Regions from separate parts of the Vibrio sp. TAP-3B genome, predicted to be linked through region 1. Evidence: predicted binding sites of a transcription regulator. Region 1 holds the regulator's gene; the other holds the start of a gene.

Evidence for each region. Region 1 encodes MetJ, which represses methionine synthesis genes. Its sites were predicted from a motif close to TTAGACNTNTANANGTCTAA; they were not measured.
Region 2: metK (methionine adenosyltransferase) is a predicted target of MetJ. The motif match lies at 8,728-8,747, and genes of this name have one in related genera.

What each region holds. Positions count from the first base shown of each region.
Region 1 covers NZ_CM173495.1:2,094,319-2,106,029, reverse strand. Annotated here, with positions in the region: gene fusA (elongation factor G) at 1-12, shown strand, start outside; gene tuf (elongation factor Tu) at 166-1,350, shown strand; gene AC3D28_RS09905 ((2Fe-2S)-binding protein) at 1,682-1,882, shown strand; gene bfr (bacterioferritin) at 1,983-2,459, shown strand; gene AC3D28_RS09895 (malic enzyme-like NAD(P)-binding protein) at 2,653-3,930, shown strand; gene metJ (met regulon transcriptional regulator MetJ) at 4,030-4,350, opposite strand; gene AC3D28_RS09885 (O-succinylhomoserine (thiol)-lyase) at 4,576-5,736, shown strand; gene AC3D28_RS09880 (bifunctional aspartate kinase/homoserine dehydrogenase II) at 5,752-8,160, shown strand; gene metF (methylenetetrahydrofolate reductase) at 8,494-9,378, shown strand; gene AC3D28_RS09870 (PadR family transcriptional regulator) at 9,464-10,003, opposite strand; gene ppc (phosphoenolpyruvate carboxylase) at 10,428-11,711, opposite strand, start outside.
Region 2 covers NZ_CM173495.1:1,862,987-1,874,697, forward strand. Annotated here, with positions in the region: gene serA (phosphoglycerate dehydrogenase) at 1-407, shown strand, start outside; gene AC3D28_RS08730 (oxidative stress defense protein) at 468-1,160, opposite strand; gene mscS (small-conductance mechanosensitive channel MscS) at 1,378-2,244, opposite strand; gene fbaA (class II fructose-bisphosphate aldolase) at 2,761-3,837, opposite strand; gene AC3D28_RS08745 (phosphoglycerate kinase) at 3,992-5,152, opposite strand; gene epd (erythrose-4-phosphate dehydrogenase) at 5,303-6,340, opposite strand; partial or broken gene tkt (transketolase) at 6,517-8,512, opposite strand; gene metK (methionine adenosyltransferase) at 8,827-9,981, shown strand; gene AC3D28_RS08765 (DUF2189 domain-containing protein) at 10,403-11,200, shown strand; gene AC3D28_RS08770 (SprT family zinc-dependent metalloprotease) at 11,275-11,711, shown strand, end outside.

The sequences.
Region 1 (11,711 bases):
CGTGGTTACTAATTGACGATTGAACTACAAAAAGTTTACGACTTTTTGTGAGATCAGGCAGTCCAAATATTGCGCTAACCGACGTTGGCGCATAAAATAACAATTTCTGGCGCGTCGTCGATCAATAATGATCACGGCGAATCATAACTAGGAAGGAACACGATCGTGTCTAAAGAAAAATTTGAACGTACGAAACCGCACGTTAACGTTGGTACTATCGGCCACGTTGACCACGGTAAAACAACTCTAACTGCTGCAATCTGTACTACTCTAGCTAAAGTGTACGGCGGTGTTGCAAAAGACTTTGCTTCTATCGATAACGCTCCAGAAGAGCGTGAGCGCGGTATCACTATCGCAACGTCTCACGTTGAGTACGACACTCCAACTCGTCACTACGCACACGTTGACTGTCCAGGACACGCTGACTACGTTAAAAACATGATCACCGGTGCTGCACAGATGGACGGTGGTATCCTAGTTGTTGCTGCGACAGATGGCCCAATGCCACAAACTCGTGAGCACATCCTACTAGGCCGTCAGGTTGGTATCCCATACATCATCGTATTCATGAACAAATGTGACATGGTTGATGATGAAGAGCTACTAGAGCTAGTAGAAATGGAAGTTCGTGAACTTCTATCTGAGTACGATTTCCCAGGTGATGACTTACCAGTTATCCAAGGTTCTGCACTAGGCGCACTAAACGGCGAAGAGCAGTGGGAAGCGAAAATCGTTGAACTAGCTGAAGCACTAGACTCTTACATCCCAGAGCCAGAGCGTGCAGTAGATCAGCCATTCCTAATGCCTATCGAAGACGTATTCTCAATTCAAGGTCGTGGTACAGTAGTAACAGGTCGTATTGAGCGTGGTATCCTAAGAGTTGGTGACGAAGTTGCTATCGTAGGTATCAAGGAAACAACGACTACAACATGTACTGGTGTAGAGATGTTCCGTAAGCTTCTAGACGAAGGCCGTGCTGGTGAAAACGTTGGTGCACTTCTACGTGGTACTAAGCGTGACGACGTAGAGCGTGGTCAAGTACTGGCTAAGCCTGGTTCAATCACCCCACACACTAAGTTCGAATCAGAAGTATACGTACTGTCTAAAGATGAAGGTGGTCGTCACACTCCATTCTTCAAAGGCTACCGTCCACAGTTCTACTTCCGTACAACTGACGTAACTGGTGACATCCAGCTACCAGAAGGCGTAGAAATGGTAATGCCTGGTGACAACGTACAAATGACTGTTGAGCTAATCGCACCAATCGCAATGGACGAAGGTCTACGTTTCGCGATCCGTGAAGGTGGCCGTACAGTAGGTGCTGGTGTTGTTGCTAAGATCTTTGACTAATTCTTAACGAATTAAACAAAATCTTGCACTATTCTTCTTTTTTGAAGAAAGCGCATCAGAGAAGGGAAGCTTAGGCTTCCCTTTTTAATATCTAAAATTTCATTCAGTTATAAGAATTATTACAAAAATTTTTATATTTATTGTAAATAAAACAAAATCTTAATTTCTATTCCATATCTATTTTCCTGTCTCTATTTCTAACGGTTTGATCTTTTACCGTTATTTGCAAATCAATATAACGAACTGTTCTTAAAATTAACAAAATGCGACTGGTAATAATAATTATTCTTGTTTATATTGACTGTCATCAGTTCATTTTACAGGTTTAATTATGTACGTTTGTCTTTGCCATGGGGTCTCTGACAAGAAAATCAAGAAGTTGGCGATAGATGAGGGCGTAACGGATATTCGAGGAATTAAGCAGTGTACGGCACTGGGTAGCCAGTGTGGTAAATGCATCAGACAAGCTAAAGACATTTTAGCGGAAACTGAAACTCGTTATACGGGACTTAAATTACAGCAAGCAAGCTAATGATAATGACTGTGGCTATACAACAGTGATAATTCGCTGAGCCTTTTGACACCTTCTCATTTACTTCTACATTTAAATGAAGCCAAAAGGAGGTTTTGTCATGAAAGGCGATCCAATCATCATTCAGCATCTCAACAAAGTGCTCGGGAACGAGCTAGTCGCTATCAATCAGTACTTTCTTCATGCTCGTATGTATAAAGACTGGGGGTTGAAACACTTAGCCGATAAGGAATATCACGAATCGATAGATGAAATGAAGCACGCAGATCATCTGATTGAACGGATTTTGTTTCTAGAAGGCTTACCAAATTTGCAAGATCTCGGTAAGTTAATGGTCGGTGAAGACGCCAAAGAAATGATTGAGTGTGACCTGAAGCTTGAGATGGCCGCGATCCCAGATTTGAAAGATGCGATTGCCTATGCTGAAGACATTCGAGACTATGTCTCTCGTGATCTATTCCAAGATATTCTCGAAGACGAAGAAGAACATGTGGATTGGTTAGAGACTCAACTTGGCTTGATTGAAATGTCAGGCATTGAAAATTACTTACAAGCCCAGTACGTAGATGAAGAGTAATCTGTGTTGTACAACTTTCTAGTGTGAGAAAGAGCGCCTGACTAGAAAATCAGGTGCTTAATGTAATTACTTGGTCTAATCTCTTTTATTATCGGATCTTTAAGGATATTCCCCGTGATCTTGCCTATGAAGATTAAGCTCTATTCGATAGAATTTATGCCCCCTTACCTAAAAATAACAAAGAGAAACGTCCATGTCTGAAGACAATCGCCAAGCAGTCACTCCAGAAGAAGAACACCGCCAAAAAGCCCTTGATTACCATGCTTATCCAATCCCAGGAAAAATTGCTGTCGAACTGACAAAACCGGCTGAAACAGCAGGCGATCTTGCGCTTGCTTACAGTCCTGGTGTTGCTGAACCAGTGCGTGAAATTGCGCAAAATCCTGACAATGCGTACAAATACACTGGCAAAGGCAATATGGTTGCAGTGATTTCTAACGGCACCGCTATCCTTGGTTTAGGTAACCTTGGCCCACTGGCATCTAAGCCTGTGATGGAAGGTAAGGCGCTATTATTTAAGCGATTTGCTGGCCTTGATTCGATTGATATTGAAGTGAAGCACCGTACCATTGACGAATTCGTGGATACCGTTGCAAACATTGCAGACACATTTGGTGGTATCAATCTTGAGGACATTAAGGCTCCAGACTGTTTTGAAATTGAAAAGCGCCTGATTGAGCGTTGTGATGTGCCAGTATTCCATGATGACCAACACGGTACTGCAATTGTAACCGCGGCAGGTATGCTGAATGCTATTGAGCTTCAAGGCAAAAAGCTAGAAGACGCTACGATCGTTTGTCTTGGCGCTGGGGCTGCGGCCGTTGCATGTATGGAACTGCTGATCAAATGTGGTGCAATGCGTGAAAAGATTTATATGCTAGATCGTAAAGGCGTGATTCATACTCGTCGTGATGACATAAACGAATACAAGCAGTTGTTCGCGAATAACACTGATAAGCGTACGTTGGAAGATGTCATAGAAGGGGCTGATCTTTTCCTTGGGGTATCCGGTCCGAACCTACTTTCACCTGAAGCATTGAAATTAATGGCTGACAAGCCGATTGTATTTGCATGTTCTAACCCTGAGCCTGAAATTAAGCCTGAGCTTGCGCATGAGGTTCGTGATGATTTAATTATGGGAACTGGACGTAGTGATTATCCGAACCAAGTAAATAACGTGCTGTGTTTCCCATTCATATTCCGTGGTGCTCTTGATATTCGAGCAAGCGAAATTAATGATGAAATGAAACTTGCCGCTGTTGAAGCGATTCGTCATCTGGCGAAAGAACCGGTACCAGAAGCAGTACTTAAAGCGGCAGGGGTTGAAAAGCTTGAGTTTGGCTCAGACTACATCATTCCTAAGCCTATGGACTCTCGCTTGCTCCCACGAGTAGCAAAAGCGGTAGCTCAAGCAGCGGTAGAATCTGGCGTTGCTCGTATTGATATGCCAGAAAATTACATGGCGGAATAATCTTCGCGGGTTAATACATAAAAAATGGGACGCGTAGCGTCCCATTTTTCTATACTCAGAGAAAGAGTTCTCTTAAAGACAACATCAATCCACTTACGATTACTCTTCGGTAAACGACTCAAACTCGATACCCATCTCCGTCATCAGCGCTTTTACTTCAGCCGGAATATCATCAGGGCGATCTTTACGAAGATCCTCATCTGTTGGAAGTGGCTGGCCAGTGTACGCGTGTAAAAATGCTTCGCATAGTAATTCGCTATTGGTTGCATGGCGTAAGTTATTGATTTGACGGCGAGTACGCTCATCAGTTAGTACTTTTAAAACTTTTAGCGGGATAGAGACGGTAATTTTTTTTACTTGTTCACTTTTTTTACCGTGCTCGGCATATGGGCTAATGTATTCGCCATTCCAGTCAGCCATTGCGCACCTTCATCTATGTAATCGGTTAAAATAATCTAGGTGCTGATTTTAGCTGCATTTACCGCCATAAGCAAAGACATATGGACGTCTAGAAGTGTTGACGTCTTATTTTTTGACGAGTAAAGTGAATAGAACAGTAGAGGAAGCGTGTGAATCATTTGGAATCCACGAGTCAGATATAGCGCATTCCTGTTTAGAAGTCATCACCCGTGAAAGGATACACCCATGAGCACTCGCAAACCTGCGACCATTGCAGTCCGCACTGGTATTGAATCAGACAGCCAATATCACGCTGTCGTTCCACCTATTTATCTTTCCACTAATTACGGTTTTCCCGCTTTTGGTGAGGTCCCTAAATATGATTACACCCGATCTGGTAACCCTAATCGTGGGTTATTAGAAAGTGCGCTATCTGAATTAGAGTCTGGCCAAGGTGCGGTCGTGACGAACTGTGGTACCTCTGCGTTAAATTTATGGGTTTCTGCCTTTCTTGGGCCCGATGATCTGCTCATTGCTCCGCATGATTGCTACGGTGGGTCTTATCGTCTATTCAATACCCGAGCAAAAAAAGGTGATTTTAAAGTGCAGTTTATTGACCAATCCGATAAACAGGCACTGGATGCCGCGTTGCAGCTCAAACCAAAGCTGATCCTATTAGAAACGCCATCAAATCCGCTTGTTCGCGTGGTCGATATTGCTGAAGTATGTGAAAAAGCCAAGCAAGTTGGCGCACTTGTCGCTGTCGACAACACTTTCTTGACTCCGATATATCAAAAACCGTTGGAGCTGGGGGCAGACTTCGTGATTCACTCAACCACAAAATACATCAATGGTCATTCGGATGTGATTGGTGGCGTGATCATTACCAAAACAGAAGCACATGCGGAAGAGCTTGCATGGTGGGGCAATTGCATTGGTGCAACGGGAACGCCTTTTGATAGTTATATGACGCTGCGAGGCATTCGTACGCTTGGTGCTCGTATGCGAGTGCATGAAGAGAGCTCACAACAGGTACTTGCTTATCTGCAGTCGCAGAGATTGGTCAAAGCCATTTATCACCCAAGTCTCCCAGATCACGCGGGTCATGCTATCGCTAAAAAGCAGCAGTCTGGTTTTGGCTCTATGCTGAGCTTTGAATTTTCAGGATCGTTTCAACAATTGAAAGTCTTTGTGAAAGAGCTGCAATTATTTTCACTTGCAGAATCATTAGGTGGAGTGGAAAGTTTGATTTGCCATCCTGCCTCGATGACCCATCGGGCCATGGGAGAGAAAGCTCTGGCCGAAGCGGGGATTTCACACCAGTTGTTGCGCCTATCTGTTGGCTTAGAAGATGTGCAAGATTTGATCGACGATTTAGAACAGGCCTTCACTAAAGCTGCCCAGTAATAGGAGACGATAATCATGACTGTACAGCGTCAGCTGCATAAATTTGGTGGCAGCAGCTTAGCCAACCCTCAATGTTACTTACGTGTCGTGGATATTCTTAAAGAGCATTCGATAGAAAATGATCTCGTGGTGGTGTCTGCTGCTGGGCAAACCACCAATCGGCTGATTGAGTTTCTCGAAGGCTTGGACAGAGATGGTCGACTTGCTCATGAGGCACTTCAAAGTTTAAGGGAATTCCAAACAGGACTGATAGCCGCCTTGTTAGAAGGTGAAGCAAAAGAGCAGTTACTGGCTTCTTTACAAGATGAATTCAGTACTTTGTCTGAGTTAGTCGCGCCTTTGACTGAAGCACAAAAAGCAGCGGTATTAGGACATGGAGAGGTATGGTCCGCACGTCTTTTAGCCGTACTATTGTCGCAGCATTCGTTGCCAGCCGTTGTGCAAGACGCGAGAACGTTTTTGCGTGCCGAAGCGGCGACTCAGCCAGAAGTCGATCGTGTTCGTTCATCCCCCTTGATCAAGCAAGCGTTAGCACAACACAATCATAAACGCGTCGTGATCACGGGTTTTATGGCGCAGAATGACGCTGGAGAAACCGTTCTGCTGGGTCGTAATGGATCAGACTATTCTGCGACGGTTATTGGTGCGCTTGCTGATGTCAGCACTGTGACTATTTGGAGTGACGTTGCTGGCGTGTACAGCGCAGACCCTCGACTGGTTGCTGATGCTTGCTTATTGCCTTTGCTAAGATTGGATGAGGCCAGCGAGCTTGCTCGTCTAGCCGCCCCTGTATTACACAGCCGTACGCTTCAACCTGTAGCGCAAAGCACGATGGATCTTAATCTAAAATGTAGTTATCAATCAGAGGCTGGCTCCACGCGTATTGAGCGCGTATTAGCCTCTGGGCGTGGTGCCAAAATCATTACGTCGCTTGATGACGTTTTATTGATACAGCTGTCTTTCTTTCATGGTCACGATTTTGAAAAAACGCAAAGCGATGTACGGCAAGTATTGCAGCGTGCTCAATTAGAGCCATTGGCTTTTGAAGTTCAGGCCGATCAGCATACCTTGCGCTTGGCGTACACTTCTGAAATTGCCGGAGGGGTGCTGAAGTACCTGCAAGAGCTTGCCGTGGAAGCGGAAATTAAACTGAAAGAAGGCTACTCATTGTTAGCTGCCGTAGGCGCAGGTGTGACGAAAAATGCTAACCACTGTTTTGGTTTTTATCAGAAGCTAAAACACGCGCCAATAGAATTTATCTCTGAGTCTGAATCGGGTTTGAGTTTAGTCGCGGTATTGCGCCGCACTGATACTGAGGCTCTGGTTCAAACCATTCACAGTCAACTATTTCAAGCGCATAAGCGTGTAGCTGTTGCCTTGTGTGGTAAAGGCAATATTGGTTCGAGCTGGATGAACTTATTTGCGAGTCAAAAAAATGAGCTGACTAAACGTCACGGTATGAGTTTTGATTTGGTCGCAGTTGTCGATAGCCAAATGTATTGGTTTGATGAGCAGGGGATTGACGCAAGGAATGTCTCTGCACGATTTAAAGATGAGAGTATCGCCAATGATGGTTCCTGGTTGACTCGCCTTGGCGCGCTACAAAACTACGATGAAGCCGTTGTGCTGGATGTGACCGCAAGTCAAGAGTTGGCTCTACGTTACGTTGAAATTGCGCAGCAAGGCGTTCATTTAATATCGGCTAACAAGGTGGCCGGCTCAGCTGATAGCCATTATTACCATCAGGTTCAAGATGCATTCGCTAAGATAGGACGCTACTGGCTTTACAATGCTACCGTTGGCGCTGGGTTACCAATTAATCATACCGTTCGTGACCTGCGTGAAAGCGGAGATGAAATCGTGGCGCTATCGGGGATTTTTTCTGGAACCTTATCGTGGCTATTTCAACAGTTTGACGGCTCTGTACCGTTTCATGAGCTGGTGGATCTTGCCTGGCAGCAGGGACTAACTGAGCCGGATCCCCGTTCTGATTTAGATGGTTCCGATGTGATGCGCAAGCTCGTGATTTTAGCACGAGAATCAGGCCTGACGATTGAGCCAGGCAGTGTGAAAGTGGAATCTTTGGTACCAGAAGCGTTACGACCGCTTAGCTTAGATGAGTTCTTTGATAGTGGCGTCTTATTGAGTGAAATACTCCAAGAACGTCTGGTCAAGGCTCAGAAAAATGATCAGGTTTTGCGTTATGTGGCACGCTTAGAAAAGAATGGTAAAGCAACGGTGGGAGTGGAAGCGCTTCCTCGCGAGCACGCTCTCGCGAACTTACTGCCTTGCGATAACATTTTCGCTATCGAGAGTAAGTGGTACAAAGACAACCCTCTGGTTATTCGTGGCCCAGGAGCTGGACGAGCTGTGACGGCGGGGGCCATTCAGTCAGACCTTAATCGATTGGCTGGCTTACTCTAAACTTCTGTGAAATTCTCATTTGAAAACCTCGGTTCGATTCTGGGGTTTTTTATTATCTAAAGGAGACTCGATTAAAACGGACTCTCAAATACTTCAAGGTGGCCATAAAACAGCCATGGTTAATGGTTATCACACTATGAAGCTATTGAGAATCGATGGAGAAAGAATGATTCAGTATCCACTTGAACTATCCTCATTATTAACGTGAGAAAAATTCATATTCACAAGGTTGACATTAAATCGTATTCAAGACACTCTGTAGACATATGGACGTCTAAACGTCGATTTAAGGAATTGTTTTCGTGGCGAAGTGCCACAGGGAGAGAGAATAAGATGGGATACACGCACGCAGGCCATATCGATGCCTTGAATCAAAATATCGCTGAGTTATCAGATAACATCAATGTATCCTTTGAGTTTTTTCCACCAAGCAGCGCCAAGATGGAAGAGACGCTATGGAACTCAGTGCTTCGTCTCCAAACACTTCAACCTAAATTTGTTTCTGTTACGTACGGGGCGAACTCCGGTGAGCGTGATAGAACACATTCCATCATTAAAGAAATCAAAGCAACCACAGGCCTTGTGGCGGCCCCACACTTAACATGTATTGATGCAACGCGTGACGAGCTGATTGATATTGCCGATGATTACTGGAATAACGGCATTGAAAATATCGTCGCATTGCGTGGTGATATTCCTCTTGGCGGCGGTGCGCCTGAGATGTATGCCTCAGACCTCGTGGCATTGTTGAAGTCGCGGCATGATTTTGATATTTCAGTTGCGGCTTTTCCTGAAGTGCACCCTGAAGCCAAAAGTGCTCAGTCTGATTTATTGAATCTAAAACGTAAGGTTGACGCGGGTGCTAACCGTGCCATTACTCAATTCTTTTTCGACGTAGAATCTTATCTTCGCTTCCGCGATCGCTGTGTGGCCGCTGGTATTGATGTGGAGATTGTGCCCGGCATTCTGCCAGTTTCCAACTTTAAACAAGCCTCTCGTTTTGCGGCTCAGAATAACGTCAAAGTGCCAGGTTGGATGAGTAAACAATTTGAAGGTTTAGATGATGACCCGGTGACTCGACAACTGGTTGGTGCCAGCCAGGCGATTGATATGGTGCGTGTGTTAAGTCGTGAGGGCGTGAAAGACTTCCACTTTTATACGCTAAACCGTGCTGAGATGACTTACGCATTGTGTCACACGTTAGGTGTGCGCCCGTAAGTCGCGGTTAGTGCGTCACCTAAAGCAAGAAATAAAAAGGCTTGCCGATTGGCAAGCCTTTTTATTTAACTGTCAGTGACAGGAATTAACCGATCACTTCAAGTTCTGTCAGCACTTCTTCTGCCCAAGTAATCCACGCTTCACGTAGCAATAGGTTACGACGCAGTGTTAGACGCTCTAGACGTGCCTGTTTATCAAGCGTTGAAGGTGTTGCGTAGTAAGCGGCTTCAATCTCTTTGTAGTGAGAAACCAGCTTACGTGATTCTTCAACGAGTTCGGCAAGCTGATCACGGAAAGGCGCGGCAGGTTGCACGGCACAAGCGATCAGCTTAGCTGAAAATTCGTCGCGGACGGTTGGATGTGCTGTGGGTTGATCAAACCATTCTCCCAGAGCGCTACGGCCAGCATCTGTAATGGAGTAAACCTTGCGGTCTGGTTTGCCTTCTTGGGGTTCTAGTACGCAAGTAACCAGCGCGTTCTCGGCCATTTTATTAAGCTCACGGTATACTTGCTGGTGGCTTGCTTTCCAGAAGTAACCGATGCTAGCAGAGAACTCTTTAGTGATATCATAACCGGTTGCATCGCGAGTGCTAAGAACAGTTAAGATTACGTGTGGTAATGACATGTCTTCAATCCAAATGGTCAATAAACTTGTAAACAAGCTACTTATACTTTCAGTTGCGCTCTTAATGGCACTTGATTTTTTAATCTAATAAGTAGCACCAACAATGTTGGTCCTGTCACCTTAAAGCCGTTTATCACCTAGAGAGATGGGGAGTCCCATCAAGGCTGGAGCTGGTATGATTGGATTTATGCGCTCTCAGCAGGCAGGTAGTATATAAATAATAAGCATGAAGTGGAATAGTAGGACAAAATTACCCTTAAAAACTAATATAATAATAAATAGTGTGGATTTGTGGTGTTTTGTTCTTTTTTGTTGGTATTTTATGGTGCATTTGTAGAATATAAGATTGCCTAGTTATGGGGCAATATTTATAGATATAAAAAAAGCTGAGCAACTGCTCAGCTTTTTATGACAGATGAAGTGATCAACCAGTGTTACGCATACCGGCAGCGATACCGGCAATCGTCACCATTAAGGCTTCTTCAAGATTGGCGGAAGCCTCTTCTGTTTGACGCGTACGATAGAGCAGTTCGGCTTGTAGCATGTTCAATGGCTCAACGTAAATATTGCGCAGGCGAATGGATTCGAGTCCCCAAGGGTCATGTTGCATCAGGTTGTCGTTGTTCTCTACGTTCAACACCGCTTTAATGTCTTCTTGTAGTTGTTCTCGTAGTTTTTCACCCAGAGGTCTTAGTGATTCATCCACCAAGCGTTCATCATAATAGCGAGCGATATTGATATTGCATTTCGAGTACACCATTTCTAGCATGCCAAGGCGAGTCGAGAAGAACGGCCATTCGCGACACATTTCTTCGAGTAGCGCTTGGTGGCCTTTATCGATCGAGTATTGAATCGCTTCCCCCGCTCCTAGCCATGCAGGAAGTACCAAGCGGTTTTGGCTCCACGAGAAGATCCACGGGATTGCACGTAAGCTTTCTACCCCGCCCTTAGGATTACGCTTTGCAGGACGAGATCCAAGTGGCAACTTACCGAGCTCGAGCTCTGGTGTCGCTTGACGGAAATAAGGCACAAAATCTGGCTCACCACGAACCACGTTGCGATAAGACTCGCAGCTCACTTCTGATAGCACTTCCATTAAATCGCGCCATTCTTGTTTTGGCTCGGGTGGTGGCAATAGGTTGGCTTCCAGAATCGCGCTCGCGTAAAGGTTAAAGCTGTTTACGGCGACGTCTGGGAGGCCCAGTTTAAAGCGGATCATCTCGCCTTGCTCTGTGACACGTAAGCCGCCTTTCAAGCTTTTTGGTGGTTGAGACAGAAGCGCAGCATGCGCTGGCGCGCCACCACGACCTACCGTACCGCCACGACCGTGGAATAAAGTCAGTTCTACGCCTTCTTCTTCCGCCACTTTAACTAACGATTCCATCGCATGGTACTGAGCCCAACCAGCTGACATGACACCCGCATCTTTCGCTGAGTCAGAGTAACCAATCATGACCATTTGGTGGTTTTGGATAAAGCCACGGTATAGGTCGATACTCATTAGCTGTTTGATGACCGATTCCGCATTGTTCAAGTCGTCTAGCGTCTCGAATAACGGGCAAACATCCATACGATATGGGCAACCTGCTTCTTGCAGAAGTAGGTGGACCGCTAGCACATCTGATGCAGTGCGTGCCATAGAAATAACGTAGGCACCGAACGCTTCACGCGGTTGTGCTGCAATAATCTTGCAGGTGTCCAAAACCTC
Region 2 (11,711 bases), 230 kb from region 1:
CATTCGAATCACCACTGCAGAAGTTTGATAACGTTATTTTAACCCCACACGTGGGTGGCTCTACGCAAGAAGCACAAGAAAACATTGGGGTTGAAGTTGCAGGAAAACTGGCGAAGTACTCTGACAACGGCTCTACGCTTTCAAGCGTAAACTTCCCAGAGGTGTCACTGCCAGAGCACGGTGGTGAATGCTCTCGCTTGCTTCACATCCATAAAAACCGTCCTGGTATTCTTACTCAGATCAACACCATCTTCGCAGAAGACGGCATTAACATTGCCGCGCAGTACCTTCAAACGGCCGCTGAAATCGGCTACGTGGTGATCGATGTTGAAACAGAGCGCTCAGAAGAAGCGCTAGCGAAACTGAAAAGTATTGAAGGCACTATCCGTGCTCGTATCCTTCACTAATTTGTGAAGCAGAAATGACAAAGGCAGGGAATCCCCTGCCTTTTCTTTTGAATTAAGACCTTATTTCAATTTATAAATCACATCCACTCGGTCACGAATCACCATAGTTGAGTCTTGGTAACTATTCGCACCTTGCTCGCTATCCATGGCCATTGAGCGCATTAAAACTGGCTTTACGTGCATCTGTGTGTAGTTGATTTGCCATACTCCATCGAGCTTTCTCTCAAACCCTGAAGCTAATGACGCCGCTTTTTCTTTCGCGTCATTAATTGCCGCCATGCGTGCTTTCTTTTGATACTCAGATTGATTACTTACCTTCAACTGAATATTATCAACCTGATTAATCCCCGACTCGAGAGCCATATCTAAGTATTGATTCAAATCCGCTAACTCCGTTACGGTCACATTGATGCTTCGTGATGCACGATAGCCAACCAATTCAGCTTTGCCTGATTTAGGGTAGTGGTATTGAGGCGCAAGGTACAAATTAGAGCTGGTAACGTTATCTTTCGATAACCCTACATCTGATAAATATTTCAGAAACACTTCAACGGTTTTATCAACAGATTGCTTCGCCTGTTCAGCGGTCATAGTCGTATCCACAACCTTTACAGAGAAAGTAGCCATATCAGGCGTCGCGATAACCTCGCCATAACCTGTTGTCGTCACATGAGCAAACTCAGACACATTGGCCAAGACTGAAGCACTGGTAAAGCTGAGTGCAGAGGCCAACAAAATTGAATACAGTTTCATTTGGTAAATCCATCCATACAAAAATAGAGTAATCCCCCCTCTAGCACTACCAATATTACCCATGCTGAGTGGCATATGATTTTATCATAGAACTTTGAGGCGATTATCCAAGCACTTAGGGTCACTCCTAACACAACTTTGACTCTGTAACTCTGATGTGATTTCTATACAAAAAACGAGGTACAGCTACCTCGTTTTCTATTCTCTATTAACCTGATTAAGCTTCGGTTTTGTTCAGATGTACATCCATTTGTGGGAATGGAATTTCGATGCCGTTCTCATCCAATGCTTCTTTAATACCTTGCATTGCATCAAAGTATACGCCCCAGTAATCCGCCGTTTTAACCCAAGGGCGCACTACGAAATTGACTGAAGAATCAGCTAATGTTAGAACACCGATCGTCATATCAGGATCTTTCAAGATACGTGGATCTTTTTCTAATGTTTCTCGAAGAACTTTTTTGGTTAGCTTAAGATCGGCTTTGTACGACACACCAATCACTAAATCTACACGTCGTGTTGCATGACGAGAATAGTTTGTAATCGCACCACCAATGACGGACGAGTTAGGTATTATAACCATCTTGTTGTCTGGTGTTTTTAGAACGGTTTGGAAGATTTGAATCGCTTCGACACTACCCGCTACGCCGCCGACTTCAACGTAGTCACCCGACTTGAAGGGACGAAAAGCCACAATCAAGACGCCAGCAGCAAAGTTCGATAATGAACCTTGCAGAGCAAGACCAACCGCAAGACCAGCCGCACCAATAACAGCAACCACAGAAGCAGTTTGAACCCCTAGGCGGCCAAGAGCTGCAATAAGTACAATCACAAATAGCAAATAACGAACAAGACCGTGAATAAATTCAACGACTGCCTTATCCATGCTTTTCTTTTCTAATACTTTGGTAACACTGCCCGCCACTGCTTTCACGATAATATTACCGATAAATAGAATGAGCAGCGCAGAAATAATATTCACACCGTATTGAACAAGTAGATCTGAATTGTTGTTAAGCCAAGTCTCAGCTTGAGTTAGCCCGTTAGTTAAAGTGGTATCGATACCCATCGATTCACCTGCCATAATTCTTATCCTCAAAAATAAAGATATATACCCAATTGCCGTTAAATTATTCCCGATGACTTCAAGATGCAAAGTTCAGAGCAGCTAAAACCACGCCTATCGGTTAAACCAACATCACTGAGCCAAGTTTCCTGAGATTATCGAGAGATATAAGCCATGTGTTTTATAGGCTTTTATCCACAACAATGTCCCTATTGCTCTACTGAGTGTCAGACTTTCCACGGTATCTCAACGCTGGAGCTTTCAAAATCATCACTTCACAAATGATATTCAAAAACAAAGCGTTAACAGAATTTTCTGACAACAGCTTGTTACAGGTTACGCAATGCGCTCTCATTTCGCCACTTCTATTGTTGAGATTGATAAGTGTGAACGTAAAAACATTAGGGATGGTATAAATCATTAACACGCACACTTTGATGCATACTTATCTCACTACTATGAGGAAAATATAAATCATAGACATAAAAAAACCCGCTTCAGTGAGCGGGTTTCAAATAACTTAATCAGTATTGATTATAGTACGTCAACGGCGTTAAGGTCGGCAAAAGCTTTCTCTAGACGAGCAACCATTGAAGTTTGACCAGCACGTAACCATGCACGTGGATCGTAGTACTTCTTGTTTGGTGCGTCTACACCATTTGGGTTACCGATTTGACCTTGTAGGTAATCGTGGTTTTCAGCTTCAAATTTACGGATGCCGTCCCAAGTTGCCCACTGTGTATCAGTATCGATGTTCATTTTGATAACACCGTAACCGATAGATTCACGGATTTCTTCTAAAGAAGAACCAGAACCACCGTGGAATACGAAGTTTAGAGAGTTCGCTGGCAGGCCGAATTTCTCAGAAACGTGCACTTGAGAATCACGTAGAATCGTTGGTGTTAGTACTACGTTACCTGGCTTGTAAACACCGTGTACGTTACCGAAAGATGCTGCGATAGTGAAACGCGGGCTGATTGCGATTAGTTTTTCATATGCGTAAGCAACGTCTTCAGGAGAAGTGTATAGATCAGATGCATCCATATCAGTGTTATCAACACCATCTTCTTCACCACCAGTACAACCAAGTTCAATCTCTAGAGTCATGTTCATTTTAGCCATGCGCTCTAGGTACTTAGCAGAAATTTCGATGTTCTCTTCTAGAGATTCTTCGGAAAGGTCGATCATGTGAGAAGAGAATAGAGGTTTACCAGTTTGTGCAAAGTACTCTTCACCGGCGTCTAGTAGACCATCGATCCAAGGAAGCAGTTTCTTAGCAGCGTGGTCAGTGTGTAGGATTACTGGTACACCGTAAGCTTCAGCTACAGCATGAACATATTTAGCACCGGCAACCGCACCAAGAACCTGCGCTTCTTGACCTTCAAGTTTTAGGCCTTTGCCAGCAAAGAAAGCCGCACCACCGTTAGAGAACTGAACGATAACTGGCGCTTTAACATTTGCAGCTGCTTCAAGTACTGCATTTACGGAGTCAGTACCAATACAGTTTACTGCTGGAAGTGCAAAGCTGTTTTCTTTTGCAACTTCAAATACTTTCTGAACGTCATCGCCAGAGATAACACCTGGTTTTACGAAGTCGAAGATCTTAGACATGGATGTAATCCTATTTATCTGTCGTTTTTAAACAAAACTTGTTAAGTTGAAAATCTTGCAAACGTTTGCTCACAACTAAGGCTATTCTATCAGAGTTCCTCACACGTTGCAGCAAACGAGAAAGCGGGAGAACCACTCCCCCGCTTTGCTTTAATTATTTACCGCGTGCTTCTAGCATTTCTACTGCAGGAAGCGCTTTGCCTTCTACAAACTCAAGGAAAGCACCACCGCCAGTTGAGATGTAAGATACATCAGCTTTGATACCGAACTTGTCGATAGCCGCCAGCGTGTCACCACCACCAGCGACAGAGAAGCCTTCAGAAGCTGCGATAGCTTCTGAGATACCTTTAGTGCCAGCTTCGAAGTTCTTAAACTCGAATACGCCAACTGGGCCGTTCCATAAAATAGTCTTCGCGTTTTTCAGGATTTCAGCTAACTCAGCTGTCGAATTTGGGCCAAGGTCGAAGATCATATCGTCATCTTGTACTTCAGAAACGTGTTTGATTTCAGCTTCTGCGTTCTCATCAAATGCTTTTGCACAGGCAACGTCAGTGGCTACAGGAATAGCACACTCATCCATTAGCTTTTTAGCTGTGTCTACCAGATCCGCTTCGTATAAAGACTTACCTACGTTGTGGCCAGCAGCAGCGATGAATGTGTTCGCAATACCACCACCAACAACAAGTTGGTCAGCAATTTTAGATAACGACTCAAGAACCGTTAGCTTAGTAGAAACTTTTGAACCACCTACGATAGCAACCATTGGACGAGCTGGCTTATCCATTGCTTTCCCTAGTGCTTCTAATTCATTCGCCAGTAGAGGGCCAGCACAAGCGATAGGTGCGTGCATACCAACACCATGAGTAGATGCTTGAGCACGGTGAGCCGTACCGAATGCGTCCATAACGAATACATCACATAGTGCAGCGTATTTCTTAGATAGTTCTTCGTCGTTTTTCTTCTCGCCTTTGTTGAAGCGAACGTTTTCTAGAACAACAAGTTCACCAGCGTTTAGCTCTAGGCCATCTAGGTAGTCTTTTGCTAGCTTAACGTCACAATCTAGTGCGTCATTTAGGTAGTTAACCACTGGTTGTAGAGAGAACTCTTCAGCGTATTCACCTTCAGTTGGGCGACCTAGGTGAGAGGTAACCATCACTTTGGCACCAGCTTCTAGGCAATGCTTAATGGTAGGAAGAGATGCGATGATACGTGCATCGGAAGTTACTTTACCGTCTTTTACTGGCACGTTTAGGTCAGCGCGGATAAATACACGTTTACCTGCAAGATCCAGGTCAGTCATCTTGATTACAGACATGATGTGTCCTCTCAAATATTTAATAATTAAAGTTTTTGAAAACTCGGCAACCCTGCCAAGCCTGTTAATTCTTCAAACTGGTTATTGATATGGAGATACGACAGATTTATTTCAAGACTTAAAATAAAAATCCCCATCACTTCTTCATCCTTAACATTCCGTTTGCGAAGAAGCTTGCATTGCTAAAGCGGTATCCAGCATCCGGTTAGCAAAGCCCCATTCGTTATCGCACCAAACCAGCATTTTTACTAATTGGCCATTACTCACTCTAGTCTGAGTTCCATCCACAATTGCACTATGGGGGTCGTGGTTAAAGTCAATGGAAACGAGTGGCGATTCAGTATAGTCAACTATATTACGTAATGTACACTGAGATGCATTAACAATGGTTTGATTTACGTCATTAACTTTCACATTTGTACTAATTGTGACGCTTAAATCCATTGCAGTGACATTAACTGTCGGTACTCGAACGGAAATTGCTTCGAATTTGTTGGAAAATTTCGGGAATATTCTTTCAATTCCTTTATGCAACTTAGTATCAACAGGAATAATAGATTGGCTTGCGGCGCGAGTTCGACGTAAATCGTTGTGGTACGCATCAATGACTTGCTGGTCATTCATGGATGAATGGATTGTCGTAATGGTACCAGACTCAATGCCGAAAGCGTCATCCAGAACTTTGATGATAGGTACAATACAGTTAGTCGTACAAGAGCCATTAGAAACTATACGGTGCTCATCTTTGAGGGTTTCATGATTGACACCATAGATGATGGTGTTATCGACATCATTGCCTCCAGGGTGTGAAAAGAGGACTTTCTTCGCTCCGGCATCGATATGCGCCAAACCGTCTGATTTAGAACCATATACACCTGTACAATCTAAGACGATATCAACGTCCAAATCGCGCCATGGAAGCAGTTCTATCTCGGCAAGATGAAGAATACGGATGGCGTCATATTCGCCGCGGTCATGATGAACATGCAAGTGTTCTTGGTCGTGGGAGATTTTCTTGCCAAAGCGACCATGACTGGTGTCATATTGCAGTAGGTGCGCCATCGCTTCTGGTTGCGCTAACTCGTTAACCGCCACAACTTTTATCTGCTGTTGCTTTCCACTTTCATACACGGCTCGCAGAACATTACGACCTATACGCCCAAATCCATTGATCGCAACCTTTAGCATCTATCCTTCGCCCTACCAAAAATTTCGTGTCACAGATACTACCTGATCAGGCTGAAAAACGCACCTGTTGAATCATAGTAAAGCAGGATTAAAAAAGGCCATCGCAATGATGGCCTTTCCAACTTTAGTATCTAACAGTCGTCCTTTACGTTCGGACTGTTGAGACAATCTAGCAGTTACGCTAGCAATTCTTTTGCTGTGTTCACTACGTTTTCAGTCGTGAAGCCAAACATCTCGAATAGCTGACCAGCAGGTGCAGATTCACCGAATGTCGTCATACCGATGATGCGACCGTCGAAACCAACGTACTTGTACCAGAAGTCTGCGATGCCCGCTTCGATAGCGATACGAGCTGTTACCTCTGATGGTAGAACTGCTTCACGGTAAGCGGCATCTTGCTTGTCGAATGCGTCTGTTGATGGCATTGAAACCACGCGTACTTTCTTACCTTCTGCTGTTAGTTGAGTCGCAGCTTCTACTGCTAGTTCAACTTCAGAGCCTGTTGCGATAAGGATAAGCTCTGGCTTGCCTTCGCAATCTTTTAGGATGTAAGCACCTTTCGCGATGTTCGCTACTTGTTCAGCTGTACGCTCTTGCTGTGCTAAGTTTTGACGAGAGAAGATAAGTGCAGTTGGTGCATCTTTACGTTCAATCGCTAGTTTCCAAGCAACCGCTGATTCAACTTGGTCACATGGACGCCATGTGCTCATATTTGGCGTTACACGTAGAGACGCCATTTGCTCAACGGGTTGGTGAGTTGGGCCATCTTCGCCAAGACCGATAGAATCGTGCGTGTACACTTGGATGTTCTGAATCTTCATCAGCGCAGCCATACGCATAGCATTGCGTGCGTATTCCATGAACATTAGGAATGTCGCACCGTAAGGAACGAAACCACCGTGCAGTGCAATACCATTAATGACCGCAGTCATACCGAATTCACGCACACCGTAGTGGATGTAGTTGCCAGAGAAGTCATCCGTTTCTAGAGACTTAGAACCAGACCACATGGTCAGGTTAGAAGGCGCTAGGTCAGCAGAGCCGCCCATGAATTCAGGAAGCATTTGACCAAACGCTTCTAGTGCATTTTGCGATGCTTTACGTGATGCAATGTTCGCTGGGTTTGCTTGAAGATCAGCAATGATTTGGTTGGCTTTTTCTTCCCATTCCGCTGGAAGTTCGCCGTTTAGACGACGTTTAAGCTCTGCTGCTTCTGCAGGGTAAGCTGCTGCGTATGCTTCGAACTTTTCATTCCAAGCCGCTTCTTTCGCTGCACCTGCTTCTTTTGCATCCCACTCCGCGTAAACATCTGCAGGGATTTCAAATGGACCGTACTCCCAACCTAGGTATTCGCGAGCCGCTTGGATCTCATCGTGACCTAGTGGTGCACCATGACAGTCGTGTGAACCAGATTTGTTAGGAGAACCGAAACCGATAATTGTTTTAGTACAGATCAGCGTCGGACGTGGGTCCGCTTTTGCTGCTTCAATGGCAGCGTTGATCGCTTCACTGTCATGACCATCTACGGCAGGAATGACATGCCAACCGTAAGCTTCAAAACGCTTAGGTGTATCGTCAGAGAACCAGCCTTCCACGTGACCGTCGATAGAAATGCCGTTGTCATCCCAGAACGCAATCAGTTTGCCTAGACCCAGTGTACCAGCAAGAGAGCATGCTTCGTGCGAGATGCCTTCCATCAGACAACCGTCACCCAAGAACACGTAAGTGAAGTGGTCAACGATGTCGTGACCTTCTTTGTTGAACTGTGCTGCAAGCGCTTTTTCAGCAATCGCCATACCCACAGCGTTTGTAACGCCTTGACCTAGAGGACCTGTTGTTGTCTCGATACCTGGTGCGTCAGCCGTACTCTGGGTGACCTGGCGTTTTAGAGTGCAATTGACGGAAGTTTTTCAGATCGTCAATAGACAACTCGTAACCGCTTAAGTGCAGTAGAGAATAAATCAGCATTGAGCCATGACCGTTAGACAGTACGAAACGGTCGCGATCTGCCCACTCTGGGTTTGATGGGTTGTGGTTTAGGTGAGAGCGCCAAAGAACTTCAGCGATATCAGCCATACCCATTGGTGCGCCAGGATGGCCTGAGTTAGCTTGTTGAACACCATCCATGCTTAGAGCACGAATTGCATTGGCAAGATGTTTACGAGACGACATGTCTGCTCCTGAGTACATTAAGCGAAACGAAAATAGGACATAATTCTCTCAAAGCCAGATAGGGTGTGCAAACGTTTTCCACCCTAAAACCTCACAAATATTGCACCTTTCACTGCAAACCCATCGAAGTTCTTAAAATTATCAATAAATGACGCAAACGTTTGGTTATAACAAAAACCAAAAAAGAACTTGTAATTCGAGCAATCAAATTTAGAATAGACGTCTAGATGTAGATACACCTACAAAAAACAGTATTAATTTGCGCTGGAGAGTTTATCATTCCCCAGTTTTAAACCAGATATAGTGGAGCTAACATGGCTAAGCACCTGTTTACTTCTGAGTCAGTATCAGAAGGTCATCCAGATAAAATTGCAGACCAGATTTCTGATGCGGTTCTTGACGCAATTCTAAAGCAAGACCCGAAAGCTCGTGTTGCATGTGAGACTTACGTTAAAACCGGCATGGTCATGGTGGGCGGTGAAATCACGACTTCTGCATGGGTAGACATCGAAGAACTAACTCGTGAAACGGTCAGTGAAATTGGCTACGTACACTCAGACATGGGGTTTGATGCAAACTCTTGTGCGGTATTAAACACCATCGGTAAACAGTCGCCAGATATCAACCAAGGTGTTGATAAAGCAGATCCTAAAGAACAAGGTGCAGGCGACCAAGGCATTATGTTTGGTTACGCTTGTAACGAAACTGAAGTACTAATGCCAGCGCCAATTACTTACTCTCACCGCCTTGTTCAAAAGCAAGCAGAAGTTCGTAAAAACGGCACCCTTCCTTGGCTACGTCCAGATGCAAAATCTCAGGTTACGTTCCAATATGACCAAGGCAATATCGTTGGTATCGACGCGGTCGTTCTTTCGACTCAACACTGTGATTCAATCTCAACTTCAGACCTGCGTGAAGCAGTAATGGAAGAGATCATTAAGCCAGTGCTACCTTCAGAATGGATTAATAAAGAAACTAACTTCTTTATCAACCCTACAGGTCGATTCGTCATTGGTGGCCCAATGGGTGACTGTGGTCTAACTGGTCGTAAGATCATCGTAGATACCTACGGCGGCGCAGCTCGTCACGGTGGTGGTGCCTTCTCTGGTAAAGATCCATCAAAAGTTGACCGCTCTGCTGCATATGCAGCACGTTATGTAGCGAAAAACATCGTCGCCGCTGGCATGGCTGACCGTTGTGAAATTCAGCTGTCTTACGCCATCGGTGTTGCTGATCCAACCTCTATCATGGTGGAAACGTTCGGTACTGAGAAAGTATCACACGACATCATCATTGAAGCGGTTCGTCAGTTCTTCGACCTGCGTCCATACGGTCTGCAAGAAATGCTTAACCTTCTGCAGCCAATCTACAAGAAGACAGCAGCGTACGGTCACTTCGGCCGTGAAGAGTTCCCGTGGGAAGCAACCGATAAAGCCGCTCTTCTACGCGATTTCGCTGGTATCAAGTAATCGAGCCAAGCTAAAATCAATCAAGCCCTCGCTTTTTAGTGGGGGCTTTTTATTGTTAACCATCTTTAATACCAACCGCAGCCAATAACCATTCAACCCCTCGCTTGTTAAAAAACCTTGATACCACTTTCTCCTTCTATTCCCTTCCTGCGTGATAAATAAATTTTTAGCAATTATTTGTAAATTACCTTATCTCCACCAATAGTTAAAACATTGTTAATTACAATTTGAATAGAGACAACGGATGCACTCAATGTGACCACAACACTTAGGCAATGTGTTAGTCAGGCATTCTTTATGGCCAATACCAAACAGAGAAACACTTAAATGTAATCTTGGAAAGCCGACTCCAATTTGACTGAACAGTAATCTCTGTAAGTTGGTATAAGTCGACATTTTGGCAATAAATCAAGGAGGAGTTATGCCTCGAACTGCTAATCAACCTGACTTCCGTAGCAAGCGAAAGGAAGTGCCAGACAACGAATATGCTAAGACGATCCCGTGTAATACGGTTAGCCTTTCCGCACCCTTCCATTGGCTTGCGTTAGGTTTACATGATTTTGTCCGACTGCCTCTCATCAGTGCATTTTATGGCATCTGCTTTATGGCCGCCGCTATCGGTATTGTTTTGCTGGTGCAATGGCAAGGCACCCACCTTGTCGTCATGCCGAGTTTAATCGTCTACATGTTAATTGGTCCGTTTTTAGCGCTCGGTTTATATGATGCCAGTTGGGAAAGAGAGCGTGGGCATAAAGCCAGCTTGTTTCATTCGATGAAAGCCATAGGGCGTAACTCTTCCTCTCAGTGGGCATTCGCTGTGCTGCTGTCAGTATGTATGATTTTCTGGATGCGTATCGCCGCGCTCCTACATGCGCTTTATCCGTCCGTTCAAGGCGCGCCACTCACTGAGTTTCTGCCATTTTTAGTCATAGGTTCATTGGTCGGTTTTATATTAGCTTGCGTCGTTTTCAGCATATCAGCGTTTTCGATTCCGCTCATGATGGAACGTCGCGTGGATGTGATGACAGCCGTATTCACCAGCTTTAACGCGGTAAAATCCAATATCCCTGCGATGATAGTGTGGGCGGCGGTCATTTGTGGCGGTATTTTAATCGGCTTTGCCACGTACGGAATTGGCATGCTGTTTACGATGCCTATTTTAGGCTACGGTACTTGGCACGCTTACCGTGCGATCATTAAGAAAAAACACACGCCTTAAAAAACAGATGCTATGATTCGGCCCTCGCTCTCGCGGGGGCTTTTTTATATCACTATAGATAAAGTGGAGGACGTGTGGTTTTTGAACTGAACTACAAAGCAAAACAAGTGATGGCACACTGCATTGCTAAGGCAGAACAGGCTTTCCAGCGTTCATTTCCGCTTCCAACACTCACATTCAATGTTCGTGGCAAAGCCGCCGGAAAAGCGTACCTGCAACGGAACGAAATTCGCCTCAATCCCGTTTTATTTCGAGAAAATACGCAAGCGTTCTTGGATGAAGTTATCCCGCATGAAGTTGCCCACCTAATTACTTATCAGGTTTATGGCCGAGTTAGACCACATGGCAAAGAATGGCAAGGTGTGATGGAAGCCGTATTTAACGTTCCTGCCAAGACCACTCACCGCTTTGAAGTTACCTCGGTTCAAGGTAAAACCTTCGAATACCGCTGCGACTGCGCGGCTTACCCATTATCCATTCGCCGCCACAACAAAGTGCAGCGTAAGCAAGC